One region of the Diaphorobacter sp. JS3050 genome, then DNA from elsewhere that is predicted to be linked to it. Evidence: predicted binding sites of a transcription regulator. Region 1 holds the regulator's gene; each other region holds the start of a gene.

Region 1 (4,390 bases):
GAAAAAATCTGTCAAGCAAGCCATTTGGATTGCGGTCGCGTTCTGGACCGGCTTCACCTTCGTGGGCTATTTCGTTCCGATTCGCGAGCTGGGGGAAGAGTTGCTGGCCCTGCAAGGAGGGTGGCAGATATTCTGGGTGATCTTCTATGGGTTGGCCACGTACGGCAACGCAGGATTCCTGCGCGAGCAGGTGTGCAAATACATGTGCCCTTATGCGCGTTTCCAAAGCGCAATGTTCGACAGGGACACGCTGGTCGTCTCTTACGATCCCGAGCGCGGCGAGCCTCGCGGGCCCCGTAACAAGATGGTAGACCACAAAGCTGCGGGACTGGGTGACTGCATCGATTGCACGCTGTGTGTCCAGGTCTGCCCAACGGGTATCGATATTCGCAACGGACTGCAATACGAATGCATTGGTTGCGGTCTCTGCGTGGACGCTTGCAATACCGTGATGGATAAGATGAAGTATCCGCGCGGGCTGATTCGTTTCTCGACGCAGAACGGCGTCAAGAACCACTGGACCCAATCGCAAATGCTCAAACGCGTGCTGCGACCCCGTGTGTTGTTCTATTCAGCGGTGCTGGTGGTGTTGTGCATCGGCATGCTGGCCAGCTTGGTGGTACGCACCCCGTTGAAGGTGGACATCGTGCGCGACCGCGCTGCGCTCTCGCGCATCGTGGCGGGAGGCAAGCTGGAAAATATCTACCGGCTGCAGATCATGAACGCCACGGAGGGGGCGCAGCGCTACACCATCAGCGCCCACGGCATGGAAGGGCTGGAAGTGGCGTCCGAGACCGCAATTGACATCGGACCGGCGGAATCCCGATGGGTGGTTGTCCGTCTTCAAATTCCGTATGGCTCAGCATCTCCTGGATCGCATACGGTGTATTTCGATATTCAAGCGCAGGGTGATAAAGCCCAAGTGGCAGAGAAATCCGTGTTCCTTGTACCCCGCTGAAGGCGGTCGTGGAATGCAAATGAACAAGCTGTGCTCATAAATGAGCGAGGAGTTGGTATAAATGCCGAGTAATTCCCCCATGAATCTGGAAGACGCAGGAAAGCCTTGGTGGACGTTTGGCCATGTCTGGCTTGTCATCGCGGGGCCGGTGATTGTCATCATTGCGGGCTTCGTGACCCTCTGGCTGGCCGTGAGCCAACCTGACCCCGTCATCGCGGAAGACTATTACCAACGGGGATTGAACATCAACGAGACCCTGAAGGAGTCTGGGGGCGACATGACGCCTGCCATGAAGGGGCGCAACCATGCAGCTACTCCGCTGGAGGATCAACCGCGCTGACCGGCAGGGCGAGTCCTCTTTGCATGCCGGAGAACAGATGCTAGGCTGTCAACTACACCTGCTAGGAGATGGGCGAATGTGGATGCAACGATTGATGTGGATCGCGTGGCCGGCCTTTTTGATGGCGGGCGTCATGGAAATGGTGGTGTTCGCCTTCGTGGATCCAGAAGCGCTGCAGTGGTTTGATCAACCCCTGCATCTCTCGCGCGAAGGTGTGTATACCATCGCCTTCTTCACGTTCTGGTTCGTACTCATGGCTTCCAGCGCATTGACGACGCTGTTGTCACTCTCGCCCTTTGAGTTGAATCGCTGCCCCGTGCCCAAAGGGGCGCGGCCGGCTGATTGCGCCAAATACGTTTCCTGATCTTTCCGCCGATCAGTTATGAATGAGCAAAAAACCGAGGCTTAATGGCAGGCTTGCTGGCTGTTGACAATTCGCTTCAGCGCATCGGTATCGACGATGCGCACATGGCGCTGTTTTACTTCCACAATACCTTCTTCCACGAACTTCGAAAACGTGCGGCTGACGGTTTCCAGTTTCAATCCCAGGTAGCTGCCGATCTCTTCGCGTGTCATGCGCAGCACCAATTCGGATTGTGAGAAACCCCGGGCATGCAAGCGTTGTACGAGATTCAACAGGAATGCGGCAAGGCGTTCCTCGGCACGCATACTCCCCAGCAACAGCATGACCCCATGCTCGCGAACAATCTCGCGGCTCATGATCTTGTGCACATGGTGCTGTAGTGCCGTTACTTCGCGCGACAACTCTTCAATACGATCGAAAGGCATGACGCATACTTCGGCGTCTTCAAGCGCTACCGCATCGCAAGTGTGACGGTCGCTCACGATGCCATCCAGGCCGATGATCTCGCCCGCCATTTGAAAACCTGTCACTTGGTCGCGACCGTCTTCGGTGGCGACACAGGTCTTGAAGAATCCGGTGCGGATGGCAAAAAGGGATGTGAAGGGTTCACCGTTCCGGAAAAGCGTGCCGCCACGCTTGATCTTGCGTCGTACAGCAACAATGTCATCGATGCGCTTGAGTTGCTGGTCGTCCAGACCCACGGGCATGCACAGCTCACGCAGATTGCAGTTTGAGCAGGCAACTTTGATGGTCTGGAGATTCGTATGCATGGGAACCCTGTTCATGGCTTGAGCTTACCTCTGAACGGCTGGGAGACATGGAATGCCGTAGGCCGTTGGACGACTTTGAGCCGAAGTCAAATTGTCGCCACAAGGACCTTATGGGCGCTTGATCAACGTCAAGGACTCATGGGGGACTCTACGGCACAGTGATATGAAAGTGCAAGGAATCCCGTCATGACCGTTGTTACAACAGAGCTCCTGCGTCGCTTTGACGTCCCAGGGCCGCGCTACACCTCTTATCCGACTGCTGATCGTTTTGTCGAGGCTTTTGGCGAGCGGGAATACATCCTTGCGCTGCAGCAGCGTCGCGTGGGGTCGGTAGCCAAGGCGATGCCTTTGTCGCTTTATGTCCACATCCCGTTTTGTGAATCGCTGTGCTATTACTGCGCGTGTAACAAGATCATTACCCGGCATCCAGAGCGGGCAGAGGTCTACTTGCGTTACCTCAGCCGTGAGATCGACCTGCATACGGCGCACTGCGGTGTGGGTCAGCATGTGAGCCAGCTGCATTTCGGCGGAGGCACGCCTACTTTTCTGACGGATGACGGTTTGCGCGAACTGATGGGCATGCTGAGGCGCAGTTTCGTCCTCGTTCCGGGGGGGGAGTACTCCATAGAAGTGGACCCCCGGACCGTGGATGAAGCGCGGCTGGGATTGTTGGCGGAGCTGGGTTTCAATCGCCTGAGCTTTGGCGTGCAGGATTTCGACCCTGAAGTACAAAAGGCCGTGCACCGCATTCAGCCTGCCGAAAAGGTGTTCGCGTTGGTCGATGCGGCTCGCAAGCTCGGGTTTGAATCGGTGAACGTGGATTTGATCTACGGGCTGCCGCGACAGACACCGGAGTCGTTTGATTGCACCTTGGCGCAGGTAGCCGAGCTGCGGCCAGACCGGATCGCGCTGTATGCGTACGCTCACTTGCCAGAACGCTTCAAGTCGCAGCGACGCATCATCACGGCCGAGTTGCCCATGGCTTCGGCCAAGGTGTCCATGCTGGCCCGGTCACTTGATGTGTTCCAGGAAGCCGGCTACGTCTACGTGGGCATGGACCATTTTGCGCTGCCTGACGATGCGCTGGCGGTGGCCAAGCGGCAAGGCAGGCTGCACCGCAATTTCCAAGGCTATAGCACGCAGCCCGATTGCGACCTGATTGGTCTGGGCGTTTCTGCCATCGGGCGCGTGGGCGCTACTTACAGCCAAAATGTGAAAACGCTGGACGAGTATTACGACTGCATTAACCAGGGGCATTTGCCTGTGGTGCGCGGGCTGGCGTTGACCAAGGACGACTTGGTGCGCCGCGCAGTCATCATGGCGTTGATGTGCCAAGGTGAATTGCTGTTTGAGCCGTTGGAACAGTCCTGGCTGATTGATTTCCGCAGTTATTTCGATGCGGAATTACAGCAACTGCAAGAAATGGCGGCTCAGGGCTTGGTGAAAATCAGTGATGAGGGCGTTGAAGTCACGCCCATGGGATGGTATTTCGTGCGCGGCGTGGCCATGGTGTTCGACAAGTATCTACAGGCTGACCGTAACCGCGCTCGCTTTTCCCGGATTATTTGATCCATGCTGTGGGCGCTGGCCACGACGGCCTTCCTGATGGGGCTGATGGGAGGGGCTCACTGTTTGGCGATGTGTTCTGTTCCCTGCGCGGCGCTTACGGGGCTGGGTGGCACGCCGGACGCCACCCACACCATTCAATGGGCGTCCCGCCGCGGAATCCTCCAACGGGTAGCGCAGTTTCACGTGGGGCGCCTGATTGGCTACGGCGCCGCAGGGGCGGTGGTTGCGCTGGCTATGGAGCAACTCGCATGGCTGGGGCAAAGCACCTCGGCATTGCGCCCCCTTTGGACGCTGATGCACGTGCTCATCCTCGCGTGGGGCGGGATGATGATGGTGCAAGCGCAGCAGCCCTTGTGGGTTGAGCGGGCGGGGCGTGCTGCCTGGGCGAA
Region 2 (4,390 bases), 1.7 Mb from region 1:
TCGGCAAGGCCTCGGCCTATGCCGACCAGTACGACGCGTCGCTGCTGTTTCCCATCCCGCGCGCGGACAAGCGCGCCGAGATCGGCATCGACGGCAACGCCCCCTTCTTCGGCGCGGACCTGTGGACGGCGTTCGAGCTGTCGTGGCTCAACCTGCGCGGCAAGCCGCAGGTGGCCATCGCCCACATCACCGTGCCCTGCGAGACGCCCCACATCGTCGAGAGCAAGTCGTTCAAGCTGTACCTGAACAGCTTCAACAACACCCGCTTTGCCAGCGAGGCCGAAGTGCGTGCGCGCATCCGCGCCGACGTGAGCGAGGCCGTGTGGCGCGGCGCCGAGCATCCCGGCACCGTGGGCGTGACGCTGCTGCTGCCCGAGGCCTTCGACCGCGAGCCCATCCACGAGCTGGACGGCCTGCTGCTGGACCGCCTGGACGTGGAATGCACGCGCTACCAGCCCGCGCCCGAGCTGCTGGCCGCACACCATGACGAGGCCCCGGTGACCGAGACGCTGGTGAGCCACCTGCTCAAGAGCAACTGCCTGGTGACCGGCCAGCCCGACTGGGGCAGCGTGCAGATCACCTACAGCGGCGCGCAGATCGACCAGGCCGGCCTGTTGCAGTACCTGGTGAGCTTTCGCAACCACAACGAATTCCACGAGCAGTGCGTGGAGCGCATCTTCATGGACATCTGGACGCGCTGCCGCCCCATCAAGCTGGCCGTGTACGCGCGCTACACACGCCGCGGCGGCCTGGACATCAACCCCCTGCGCACCAGCCACCCGCAGCAGCTGCAGCGCAACGTGCGCACCGCGCGGCAATAAAGCGGCAATCGCATGGCAGCCGCGCGCCCGTAGCAGCACAGGGCCCGGCACCGCCCCATGCAGCCGGTGGCCGCGCGTGCCTTTTCACCGAAAGCGCCACGCGCTGGACGGCCCGTCAGCCCAGGCGGAACACATCCACGCTGCGGCCCAACGAAGTCACGCCTGCGCGCAGCGCCTGGGCCGCGGCGGCCGACTCCTCCACCAACGCGGCGTTCTGCTGCGTCACGCTGTCGAGCTGGACGATGGCCTCGTTCACCTGGCCGATGCCTTCGGACTGCTCGCGCGTGGCGGTCGTGATCTCCTGCACCTGGGTGCTCACGCGCCGCACCGCATCCACCATCTCCTCGATGGTGCGGCCCGCCTGCGCCATGCGCCGGTTGCCATCGGCGATGCCGTCCACCGTCTGGCCGATCAGGCCGCTGATCTCCTTGGCGGCGGTGGCACTGCGCTGCGCCAGCGCGCGCACCTCGCCCGCCACCACGGCAAAGCCGCGGCCCTGCTCGCCCGCGCGCGCGGCTTCCACCGCGGCGTTGAGCGCCAGCAGGTTGGTCTGGAAGGCAATGCTCTCGATCACGCCGATGATCTCGCCCATGCGCGCCGACGAGCGGCGGATGTGCTCCATGGACTGCGCCACCTCGGCGATGGCGGCGCCGCCGCGGCTGGCCACGGCCATATTGCGCTCGCTCTCGCTCGCCATCTGCGCCGCCGCATCCGCCGTGTGGGCCACGGTGCTGGCCAGTTCCTCCATGGCAGCTGCCGTCTGCTGCAGGCTGCCGGCCTGCGCTTCGGTGCGCGCCGACAGTTCGCGTCCGCCCTGCGCCACCTGCGTGGCGGCGGAAGAAAAGCCCTGCACTTCGGTGCGCACATCGCCCACCACGGCGCGCAGGTTGATCTGGATCTGCACCAGACGGCGCATGAGCGCTCCCAGCGACGCCGAATAGTCGGTGCGCGCCGTGGTGGCCAGGTTGCAGCCCGCGATGTCGCCGGCAAACCGCTCGGCCTCCTCCAGCGCGGTCGAGAAGTGGCGGTGAAAGTAGTTCAGCATGACGCCCGCGCCCAGCCCCAGCGCGGCAGCCCGCCACGCCACGGCCGCCCAGCCCGCAAGGCCCAGCACGTCGGGCAACAGTACGGCGAAGGACAGCACCGCCAACGTAAGGGCCATGTGTGCCGTAAGGCCCAGGCGTACCAGGCGCTCCACCCAGCCGCGTGGGCCGGCGTGCAGCAACTCGCCCTCGCGCAGCACCAGCGTGACGCGGCCGGACTGTGCCTCGGCGCGCATGCGCGCATACAGAGCGTCGGCCGCGGCCACCTCGTCGGCCGATGGCTTCACCCGCACCGACATGTAGCCCACGGGCTTGCCGCGTTCCAGCACCGGCACCACGTTGGCGCGCACCCAGTAGTGGTCGCCGTTCTTGCGGCGGTTCTTGACCAGCCCCGTCCAGGGCTTGCCGCGGCCGATGGTGGACCACAGGTCCTTGAAGGCCGCCGGGGGCATGTCGGGATGGCGGACGAGGTTGTGCGGCTGGCCCATGAGTTCGTCATGGGAATAGCCGCTCACCCGCGCGAACGCGGGATTGCAGTGGGTGATTTCACCCCGGGTATTGGTGAGAGACACCAGCAACTCATCGGCGGGATAGTCATACCCGCGGCCCGTGACCGGGACGTTCACACGCATGCAGAACCTCTGAAAGGACAAACGGCCCCTCTGCGGGGCTGTCAGGAATGTGAGTAAACGAGTGTAACTTTTATGAAATTCCCCCTAGATTTACGTCAAGCAAATTCGCACCAACATGGTGCGACATCCCGACCCCATCAGAACAACGGCGCGCTTTCGCCCCAACCCGCCGCCTGCTGGGCAACGGCTGCCTGGGGCAGCAGGTTGCCCACGCGCACGCCCAGCAGGCGCAGGCGCTTGGTCAAGGGCACGCGTTTGAGGCACAGGCCCGCCACGCGGCGGATGGTGGCCGCATCCTGGGTGAAGTCCGCCACTGTCTGATCGCGGGTGGCGATCTTGAAATCGTCGTAGCGCAGCTTGATGCCGATGGTGCGGCCGGCGTAGCCCTTAGCAATCAGGTCCCCCGCCACCTGCTCGCACAGTGCGGTGAAGATGCGGCCCAGTTCGGCGCGGTCGTGCACCGCGTGCAGGTCGCGCTCAAAGGTGGTTTCGCGGCTCATGGAGACGGGCTCGCTCTCGGTCACCACCGCGCGCTCGTCGCGCCCCCAGGCCGCGTCGTGCAGCCAGGCACCGTAGGAACGCCCGAACTGCTGCATCAGCCACGGCAGCGGCCGCTGGGCCAGTTCGCCAATGGTGCGGATGCCGTGGGCGAGCAGCCTGGCCTCGGCCTTGGGGCCCACGCCGTTGATCTTGCGGCAGTCCAGCGGCCAGATCAGGTCTTGCAGGTCGCCTGGCTGCACGATGGAGATGCCATTGGGCTTGTTGAACTCGCTCGCCATCTTGGCGATGAGCTTGTTGGGCGCCACGCCGATCGAGCAGGTCAGCCCCGTGGCGTCGAAGATGCTCTTCTGGATCAGCCGCGCCAGCACCCGCCCGCCGTCGCGCTGGCCACCGGGCACTTGCGTAAAGTCGATGTACACCTCGTCCACGCCGCGGTCTTCCATGACGGGCGCGATGGAGAGGATCACTTCCTTGAAAAGCCTGGAGTAGCGGCGGTAGGCAGCAAAGTCCACCGGCAGCAGCACGGCCTGCGGACACAGGCGCGCGGCCTTCATCAACCCCATGGCCGAGCCCACGCCGAACTGGCGCGCCGCATAGGTGGCGGTCGTGATCACGCCGCGGCCCGCGTAGTCCTTCAGCAGCGCAAACGCCGCCACCGGAATATCCCCCGGCCGCCCGGCGTAGGCAGCGGCCAGCGCTTCGTCCTGCGGGCGGCGGCCGCCGCCGATCACCACGGGCAGCCCCTTGAGCTGCGGGTAGCGCAGCAGTTCGACGGAGGCGTAGAACGCATCCATGTCGAGGTGGGCGATGCGGCGATCAGAGGCAGTAGCGGTCACGGCCGCAATTGTCGCGCGCTGCGCGAGTCGTGCCGCCCAGGAAACTGGCGCGCCCCCCGGCGTGGGCCACCGCGCAAGGGCCGCCCCGCCGCGCTGGTGGCGTCCCCCTGCCCGCATTGCGCGGCAATGCGAGAGCGGGGGGAAGGCGCGAAGCGACTCAGGGGATGTTTCTCTTCACACGCCCTGCAGGCAGGTCAGCACCAACCCCACCAGCATCAACGCCATGCCGATCTTCTCGGGCCGCGTGAAGGACTCGCTGAACAGGCGGCGCGATACCAGGTAGCTGAACACCACCTCCACCATGCCCAGCGTGCGCACGGCGCCCGTGGTCTGCATGGCGTAGGCGGTGAACCACGCCAGCGACGCGGCCGCACCCATGCTGCCCGCCACCAGCGACATGCGCCACGCCGGCCACAGCGGCGCCAGGCCCCGCTCGTTCTTGAGCGCCACCCAGGCGCCCAGGCCCAGCGTCTGCAGCGTCTGCGCGATCAGCACGCCCCAGGCGCCCGACAGCCACGGCGTCTCGGCCCCCAGTGCCAGCGCCCCGCCGCGAAAAC
Region 3 (4,390 bases), 1.7 Mb from region 1:
AGCCCTGCGCGCTGGCCTTCTCGGCCTTCCAGACCTCTTCCAGATCGGCGTACTCGCGCTCCACATTGCCCAACTCTTCCTCGATGAGCTGCAGGCGTTTTTGCGAGGCCTCATCGGTCTCCTTCTTCATCGCCTCGCGCTCGATCTTGAGCTGGATCATGCGCCGCTCAAGCTTGTCCATCGACTCAGGCTTGGAGTCGATCTCGATCTTGATCTTGGCCGCGGCCTCGTCGATCAGGTCGATGGCCTTGTCAGGCAAAAAGCGGTCGGTGATGTAGCGGTGCGACAGCTCGGCCGCGGCCACGATGGCCGGGTCGGTGATGTCCACGCCGTGGTGCGCCTCGTAGCGCACCTGTAGGCCGCGCAGGATGGCGATGGTGTCTTCCACGCTGGGCTCATCCACCAGCACCTTCTGAAAGCGCCGCTCCAGCGCCGCATCCTTCTCGATGTACTTGCGGTACTCGTCCAGCGTGGTCGCGCCGATGCAGTGCAGCTCGCCGCGCGCCAGTGCGGGTTTCAGCATGTTGCCCGCGTCCATGGCGCCTTCGGCCTTGCCGGCGCCGACCATGGTGTGGATCTCGTCGATGAAGAGAATGATGCGGCCTTCCTCGTGCGCCACTTCCTTCAGCACGGACTTCAGGCGTTCCTCGAACTCGCCGCGGTACTTGGCGCCCGCCAGCAGGCCGGCCATGTCCAGCACCAGCACGCGCTTGTTCTTCAGCGTCTCGGGCACCTCGCCCTCGACGATGCGCTGGGCCAGCCCCTCGACGATGGCGGTCTTGCCCACGCCGGGCTCGCCGATCAGCACGGGGTTGTTCTTGCTGCGCCGCTGCAGCACCTGGATGGCGCGGCGGATCTCGTCGTCGCGGCCGATCACCGGGTCCAGCTTGCCCTGGCGGGCGCGCTCGGTCAGGTCCAGCGTGTATTTCTTCAGCGCCTCGCGCTGCCCCTCGGCTTCGGCGCTGTCCACCTTCTGGCCGCCACGCACGGCGTCGATGGCCGCCTCCAGGCTCTTGCGGGTCACGCCGTTGTCCTTGGCCAGCTGCGCGGCCTCGCCCTTGCTGTCGACCAGCGCCAGCAAAAACAATTCGCTGGCGATGAACTGGTCGCCGCGCTTGATGGCCTCCTTCTCGGTGGCCTGCAGCACACGGCCCAGCTCGGGGCTGCCCTGCACCTGGTCCTGGCCCTGCACCTGGGGCAGGCGCTTGACGGCGGCCTCGGCCGCGGCCAGCAGGCCCGGCACATTGGCGCCGGCACGCTGCAGCAGCGCGCGCGGGCCTTCATCCTGGCGCAGCATGGCCACCAGCATGTGCACGGGCTCTATGTAGGCGTTGTCATGTCCCAGGGCCAGCGACTGTGCATCAGACAGCGCTTCTTGGAACTTCGTGGTGAATTTATCGAGACGCATGTGAAACCTCCAACTTGTCGCTAGCTAGGGCTCCGGGGCCTCGATTTCAAGCCGCCGGACGATAAAAGTCAGCCCACCTGGGGCGGCGCGGCGATGCCCCAGCGCGCCAGCGCCGCATCGTCGCTCACGCGCGCATCCACCCAGCGCGCACCATCTGGCGTCTGCTCCTTCTTCCAGAACGGCGCCTGGGTCTTGAGGTAGTCCATGACGAACTCGCAGGCCTGAAAGCTCTCGCCGCGGTGCGCCGAGGTCACGGCCACCATCACGATCTGGTCCAAGGGCGCGAGCAGCCCCACGCGGTGGATCACGCGCACGCCATAGAGGTCAAAACGTGCAAACGCCGCATCCACCATGGCCTCGATGGATTTCTCGGTCATGCCCGGGTAGTGCTCCAGCTCCATGGAGGCCACGCTGTCCCCTTCGTTGCGGTCGCGCACCGTGCCCACGAAGCAGCACACCGCCCCCACGCGCGCGTCCCGCGCACGCAGCGCCGCCAGCTCGGTGGAAACGTCGAAGTCATGGGTCTGGATGGAAACGCGGTGCATGGCAGTGGTCAGCGGCAGAATTGCGGAATTGACGGCACTTTAACGCCCACCCCACACTTGCACACCATGGCCCTGCAGACCATCACCACCGACGACTACCTGCTCTACCCCTCGCCGCGCAATGCGCACCGTGTGGTGTTTGAGTTCCAGACTTTCGTGCCCCACCCCTATGCCTTGATCGATCTGCCCAGCTTCGACCTGGCGGGCCGCTACAGCCTGTTCTCCGCCCACCGCAAGGCTGACGCGAAGATGGGCCAGCTCGTGACCTTCGAGCTGGAAGGCGACCAGCAGCGCTTTGAGCGCCTGTTCGTGCCTGTTTGAAGGTACTTGACGACAATAGTGGGGTATACCCGGATTTTTGACTTGTCTCAAAGGGGCTTCCGCCGGGCTGCGCTGCAATGGCTCCATCACATAACGACGGAGGAAACGCCATGCAACTGCTCAAGCAACTCTTCACCACCGAGGTGGGCCTGTTCAGCGCCATAGGCATCGGTTTCATGCTGTGCATGGGGGGCTTCTTCATCTGGCTGTTCACGCGCAACGATGCGCCCCCGGCAAAGCAAAAGCGCTGATCCGCTCCAGACCCGCGCGGGCGCCGTCTCCGGCAAGAGCGGCGCCTGTGTTTTTTCGCCGTGCCAGACAATAGGCAGATGCACGACGACAACCAGATCCTGGTCCCGCCCTCCTTCATCGCGCTGTACAGCGACACACGCGCACGCCTGCAGGCGCCTGCCGCCGAGGTGCGGGCGCGCTACGAGTGGTGCGAGGACCTGGCCTGCCACTTGGTGGAACAGGCGCAGCAGCTGTACCACGGCGGTGCGCGGTCGGAAGAAGGGGTGCTGCTGGGCATCCACGCCGGCCTGGCCGGCCCGGACGCGGGCGTGACCCTGGCCGAGGCGCGCTGGATCACGCTGCGCCTGGCCGAGTTGCTGGGGTGGCGCAGCCCCGAGCTGCCCGCCCTGGCGGTGCGGCAGCCTTGAAGGCCGTCAACCGCCCGTGACGGGCGGAAAGAACGCCGCCTCGGCGCCTGCCGCCAGCGGCGTGGCGTCATGCGCCATGGTCTGGTTGAGGGCCACGCGCACGGCGCGCCCGCGCGAGAGGCAGGTGGCCCAGGGCTCGCCACGGGCGATGAGTTCATCGCGCAAGGCGCCCAGCGTGGTGGCGCCGGTCTGCACCGTCTCCTGCCCCGTGCCCACGGCCTCGCGGATGGAGGCGAAGTAGCGCACCGTGATCGTGAAGGGCGTGGTCATGACAGCAACTCCGCAAATGGCAGAAAGCGCACGGTGTCGCCGCGCGCAATGGTCTGGCCGGCGGGGTTGTCCACCACGCCGTCCGCCCAGGCGGCCGAGGTAAGCACGCCCGAGCTTTGGTTGGGAAACAGTTCCAGCGTGCCATCGGCGCCCTGGCGCACGCGCAGGAATTCACGGCGTTTATCGGCCCGGGGCCAGTTGAATCCAGCCGTAGCAGCTATCGCTTTAGGAGCAACATCACGCACGCCCTGCAGGCGCAACAGGAAGGGGCGCACCAGCAGGCCGAAGGTGACGAAGCTGGACACGGGGTTGCCCGGCAGGCCCATGAAGTGTGCACTGCCGCCCGCGTGGGGAATCTGGCCGTAGGCGAAGGGCTTGCCCGGCTTCATGGCGATCTGCCAGAGCTGCAGCGTGCCCAAGCGCTCCACCGCCGGCTTGATGTGGTCTTCCTCGCCCACACTCACGCCGCCGCTGGTCAGGATCAGGTCATGTCCCTGGGCAGCCTCGCGCAGCGCGGCCACGGTGGCCTCGCGCCGGTCGGGCACGATGCCTAAGTCGCTCACCTCGCAGCCCAGGCGCAGCAGCATGGCGCGCAGGAAGAAACGGTTGCTGTTGTAGATGGCGCCGGGCTTCATCTGCGCGGGCGGCACATCACCCGGCATGACGAGTTCGTCGCCCGTGGAAAAAAGCGCCACGCGGGGCCGGCGCGCCACCTGCAGGGTGCCCAAGCCGATACTGGCAGCCAGGCCCAGCTCTGCGGGAGTGAGGCGCGTGCCAGCGGCCAGCACCTCAGCACCCCGGGTGATGTCCTCGCCCGCGCGCCGAATCCACTGACCCTGGGCCGGTACGGCATTCACGCGCACGCGATCCCCGTCGAGCGCCTCGCAGTCTTCCTGCATCACGATGGCATCGGCCCCCTCGGGCACCGGCGCGCCCGTGAAGATGCGCGCCGCCGTACCCGCCGCCAGCGGCACGCCGAAGGCGCCCGCGGGAATACGCTGCGCCACCGGCAACTCCACCCCCGCTGCCGGCACGTCGGCGCAGCGCACGGCGTAGCCGTCCATCGAGCTGTTGTCGTTGGGCGGCACCTGCAGCGGCGAGGTGGCGGCCTGCGCGAGCACGCGACCGTCGGCGTCGAAGGTGTTGACGGTGTCGGTGCCTGCCAGCGGGGCGGCCTGCGCCAGCAG
Region 4 (4,390 bases), 990 kb from region 1:
GCCATGAACATGCTCAATGCGCAGCCGGCCGAGGCCAAGCCGCACACCCACGAGCTGGAGCAGGGCGCCGAGAAGGCGGCCGCGGGCAGCAGCATCGCCGTGGTGCCGCTGACCATCCCGCTGCTCACGGGGCCGGCGGCCATGTCCACCGTGGTGATCTACGCCGACCGCGCGCAGAGCATCTGGCAGCACCTGGCGCTGGTGGGCTACGGCGTGGTGGTGGGCGCGGCCACGGCGCTGTGCTTTGCACTGGCCGAGCCCATCGAGCGCGTGCTCGGCAAGACGGGCATCAACGTGATGACGCGGCTCATGGGGCTGATCCTCGCGGCGCTGGCCGTGGAGGTGATGGCCGACGGGCTGAGCAAGCTGTTCCCGGTGCTGGCCGCGCGTTCATAGCGGTCAGGCCGTGGCCTCGATGCGGTTGCGCCCCGCGTGCTTGGCACGGTAAAGGCAGCGGTCCACCGTTTCCAGGAACCGCTTGGAGTCATCCTGCGTGCCGGGCAGGGCCGTGCCCATGCCCACGCTCACCGTGAGCTGCTGGCCCAGGGGCGAAGCCGCATGGACGATACCGGCGTGGGCCACCTCCTGCATGCAGCGCTGCGCCACCGCGCGCGCGGAAGATGCCTCCGCGCCGGGCAGCAGCAGCACGAACTCCTCGCCCCCGTAGCGCGCCAGGCAGTCGCGCGGGCGGTGGGCGGCCTGCTGCAGCGCGCGGGCCACGCGCCGCAGGCACTCGTCGCCCTCCACGTGGCCGTACTGGTCGTTGTAGCTCTTGAAGAAATCCACGTCGAACATCAGCAGCGACAGCGGCTCGCCGGTGCGCTGCGCCTCCTGCCATTCGCGCTCGTACTCCGCGTCGAACTTGCGGCGGTTGTTCACGCCCGTGAGCCCGTCGCGGAATGACAGTTCCTGCAGCACCTGCTGCAGTTGCAGCAACTGGTGCTCGTTCTGCTTGCGCTCGGTGATGTCGAACATGAAGCCCACGAGCGACACCACATTGCCCTGCAAGTCGCGCACCACATGCACCACGTCGCGGATCCATACGTAATCCCCGCCTGTGGTGAGCGCGCGGTAGTCCGCCTCGTGGTCCACGCCCGACTGGGACTGCGAAATGCAGAAGTTGACCACCCGGTCCCGGTCGTCGGGGTGCATGCGGTCGGCCCAATCCTGCACGGTGCGCCAGCTGGTGGGCGCCCAGCCCAGCAGGTCCTCGATCTGCGGCCCGATGTAGGCAAAGGTCGCCGTGGCCCAGTCGATCTTCCACGGAATGGCGCGCGTGGATTCGAGCAGGGTGCGATAAAGCGCGCTTTCGGGTGGTTCATGCGGCGTCATGGGGGCTCCGGCTGGCCGTGAAAACGCAGCAAGCTTAGCGGGGCGACGCGACAGCAACCGTGGCGGGCGCGGGACGCCACACCGCGCCACTCCGGCACAACCTGTCGCCACGCGCCACACGCACCCGGCGCGGCGCCGCACCGCCCCAGTTTTGCAGTTCTGTTGAGCCGGCCGATCGTTCAGGCCACGGCGGCGGGCTGGGCGGGGGTGTCGTCACCCGAAGAGCAGGCCCCACCGCAGCCGTGGATCAGATCGTCGGGCAGCGCGCCCGGCGTCTGCACGCTGCCCGTGGCGGGGTCGAAGCCCACGCGGCGCAGGTGCTGGGCGAGGGACGCGTCCATGGCGTCCGTATGCTGGGGGAACCATACGGCCAGCTCTGCAGCCATCTCACGCAGGACATGCAGCTCGCCCTGGCGCGCGCGGTCGGTGCCCTCGCGCATGATCTTGAGCACCACCTGGTGCTGCGTGCTGTGGCAGTTGCCCGCGGCAAAGCGGGTGGCCTGCATCCAGCGGTCCTCCTGGGCGAAGTGGGCGTCGGTGTGCGCCACCAGGTCTTCCCAGGCACCGATGAGCGCCACGTCGTCTGCGCTCTCCACGGCCTGCAGCAGTGCCACGAATTCCTGGTGCGTGTGGTCCATCTGCGGCAGATCCAGTGCGAGTTCCTCGGACCATTGCAATGCGGCCATGGGCGGTCTTTCCTTCCTGTGCGGCGTTGTGAAGCGGCGCGAGCTTAAGAAAAACCGCCACCGGCGGTATTGACACATGTCATGTCGGTGCCGCTGGTGGGGGACAAAAAAAGCCCCGCCAGAGGCGGGGCTGCACATGTTTGCCGGTTTATTGGCCGTAGGTGCGCTTGGCATCGGCCACGCACTTGTCCTTGGCGTCACCGCTCATGGTGTCGCAGCGCTCCTTCGCAGCCTTGTAGTTGGCTTCGCGCTGGGCCTCCGCGGCGTCCTTCTTGGCCTCTGCGACATCGGCGCGCTTCTCGGCGGTGGAGTCGGCAGGCTTGGCCTGCGCGCGCTGCACCTTGGCGTTTTCCTTGGCGGCCACATGGGCGGCCTTGGCGTCCTTCACGCAAATGTCCTTGGCGTCGCCCTTCTGGTCGTCGCATTTTTCCTTGGCCACTTCATAGTCAGCGTCGGCACGGGCCTCGTTCACGTTGTAGGTGGCCTTGTCGCTGGGCTTGTACTGGGCTTCCAGCTCGGCCTTGGCCACCTTCTCGCGGCCCTTGGCCTCCTTCATGCAGACGTCCTTGGCGTTGCCCTTCAGGGTGTCGCACTGCGCCTTGGCGGCCTTGTAGTCAGCGCCGATGCGGTCCTTGCCGGCGTTGTATTCCTCCTTGGTCATGGCCATGCCCGAAGTGGCCATCAGGGCAGCGGCCGCCAGGGCCAGCAGATTGCGTGCGTTTTTCATGGAATGTCCTCCAGATGAATGTGATGGAAATTGGATCCCGCAGGGCGCGCGAGTCGTGCCCCTGCGGCGCGTTGCGTCAGTCGTAGCGGAAGTCGGGGTTGCGCTGTTCCCAGCCCTTGAGCTGTTCCTCGGCCGCCTCCCGGGCCAGCCCGTGGCGCTCCTGCAGCTTGCCCAGCAGCTGGTCGCGCTTGCCGGCGATGACGTCCAGGTCGTCGTCGGTCAGCTTGCCCCATTGCTCCTTCACTTTGCCCTTGAACTGCTTCCAGTTGCCTTCAATGCGGTCTTCGTTCATACGTCACTCTCCTGTGGCGGTTGTTGAGGGATCGCCTGCCTGGCCCCTGTATGGCGCCGGGCATTGCGAGGCGATGAATGGACTCTAGGCAGGTGCCCGGCGGCAGCGCGTCGGTGCGCGCACGCAAGCCGCGTCAGCCCAGGGCGACAGCGGCATGTAGGCCTCCACCCCGTCGCCGGTGCGCGGTGGGCAAAAAAAAGAGACATGCGCAGCATGTCTCTGGGGGTGGGAAGGGCGCAGGCGCTCAGCGGCCGGACTGCTCCACCCATGCGGCCAGCTCCTCGGCCACCTGGGCCGCCGCATCGGCCAGGGCCTTGGCGCCGCCGGCGGCATCGGGCGTGGCGGCATCGCGCCGCGCCACGAACACCCGCTGCGCGACCAGCGTCTCACCCGCGGTGCTCGCGTCGGCCAGCACGGCGCGCACACGCACCAGGCCGGCGCTCGCCTGGGGCGCGCCGAACACATGGCTGAACTCCTCCAGCTCCAGGCGCAGCACGCTGGGCATGCGGCCGCGCTCCAGCAACACGGCCATGCCGTCGTCGCCTGAGAGCACCGCGCGGCGCTGGCCCAGGCGCTCGCGCACCGCCTGGTGCAGCAGCACGGCGGGTGGCAGGCTCCAGCGCGCCTGGGTGTAGGGGCGCAGTTGCTGGGCGTTGGTATAGGCCAGCCGGTACAGCAGCGCGGTGCTGCCCTCGGGCAGGCCCGTGGCGGTCACCTCGGCCAGCGCGATCGGGGGCAGCGGCGCGCTGGCCGCGGGGCCCGGCGCCTGCAAGGGACCGGGGCCGAAGTCGTACACATCGGCGCGCACCGGCGGCTCGGGGAGGATGGAGCAGCCCGCCACCAGGGCCAGGGATGCTAAGCAAAATATGGCCTTAGCGCTTATCTGATAAGCGCTAGCAGCTATCTTTTTGATAGTCATCATAGGATCCTTGCGATGTGTCATTGCTGTGCTGCGGGGGCGGTGAAACCGGGCTCGCCCGGTCCCGCGGCCGAGCGACCGGGCCCGTAGATGAGCGACTGCGGGTTGTCGTTGATGCCCGAGGCCGTGCGGCCCACGCGGCGCGCGGCGCGCGCGGTTTCGTCGGCCGCATGGTTGATGCGCGGCAGCGTGACGCGGCCGAAGCGGTCGGCCGCGCCGGCCAGCGACTTGGCGCCCGCGGCGATCTCGTCGAGCGCGCCGCCCTCGGCCTGCAGCGTGCGGATGGCCTGGCTGACGTCGTTGGCGGCCGTGGCCGCGCTGCTGCCCGCCTGGCGCAGCGCCTGCAGGGTCTGCTGCGTGTCCTGCACCAGCGGCGGCACGCCCGCCAGCGCGGGGTCCAGACGGGTGGTCACGGTGTTGTCCAGGCGGCGCGC

Evidence for each region. The regulator FNR, encoded in region 1, switches genes on or off when oxygen is low (the NO sensors DNR and NnrR bind a similar motif). The targets are predictions, from matches to a motif close to TTGATNNNNATCAA.
Region 2: the regulator FNR is predicted to act here: its motif matches at 2,582-2,595, upstream of HND92_RS14520 (PAS domain-containing methyl-accepting chemotaxis protein).
Region 3: the regulator FNR is predicted to act here: its motif matches at 2,312-2,325, upstream of HND92_RS14050 (DUF3149 domain-containing protein).
Region 4: the regulator FNR is predicted to act here: its motif matches at 2,088-2,101, upstream of HND92_RS01300 (hemerythrin domain-containing protein).

The regions. Positions count from the first base shown of each region.
Region 1 covers NZ_CP053553.1:1,274,407-1,278,796, forward strand. Annotated here, with positions in the region: gene ccoG (cytochrome c oxidase accessory protein CcoG) at 1-958, shown strand, start outside; gene HND92_RS06290 (FixH family protein) at 1,020-1,298, shown strand; gene HND92_RS06295 (hypothetical protein) at 1,375-1,662, shown strand; gene fnr (fumarate/nitrate reduction transcriptional regulator Fnr) at 1,704-2,447, opposite strand; gene hemN (oxygen-independent coproporphyrinogen III oxidase) at 2,619-4,001, shown strand; gene HND92_RS06310 (sulfite exporter TauE/SafE family protein) at 4,005-4,390, shown strand, end outside.
Region 2 covers NZ_CP053553.1:3,022,612-3,027,001, forward strand. Annotated here, with positions in the region: gene queF (NADPH-dependent 7-cyano-7-deazaguanine reductase QueF) at 1-821, shown strand, start outside; gene HND92_RS14520 (PAS domain-containing methyl-accepting chemotaxis protein) at 937-2,496, opposite strand; gene HND92_RS14525 (DNA polymerase IV) at 2,634-3,791, opposite strand; gene HND92_RS14530 (DMT family transporter) at 4,008-4,390, opposite strand, start outside.
Region 3 covers NZ_CP053553.1:2,928,591-2,932,980, forward strand. Annotated here, with positions in the region: gene clpB (ATP-dependent chaperone ClpB) at 1-1,408, opposite strand, end outside; gene moaE (molybdopterin synthase catalytic subunit MoaE) at 1,477-1,953, opposite strand; gene HND92_RS14045 (hypothetical protein) at 2,020-2,274, shown strand; gene HND92_RS14050 (DUF3149 domain-containing protein) at 2,385-2,525, shown strand; gene HND92_RS14055 (hypothetical protein) at 2,604-2,933, shown strand; gene moaD (molybdopterin converting factor subunit 1) at 2,940-3,203, opposite strand; gene glp (gephyrin-like molybdotransferase Glp) at 3,200-4,390, opposite strand, start outside.
Region 4 covers NZ_CP053553.1:282,412-286,801, reverse strand. Annotated here, with positions in the region: gene HND92_RS01310 (MarC family protein) at 1-396, shown strand, start outside; gene HND92_RS01305 (sensor domain-containing diguanylate cyclase) at 400-1,332, opposite strand; gene HND92_RS01300 (hemerythrin domain-containing protein) at 1,512-2,018, opposite strand; gene HND92_RS01295 (hypothetical protein) at 2,167-2,745, opposite strand; gene HND92_RS01290 (CsbD family protein) at 2,822-3,037, opposite strand; gene HND92_RS01285 (ABC-type transport auxiliary lipoprotein family protein) at 3,282-3,959, opposite strand; gene HND92_RS01280 (MlaD family protein) at 3,977-4,390, opposite strand, start outside.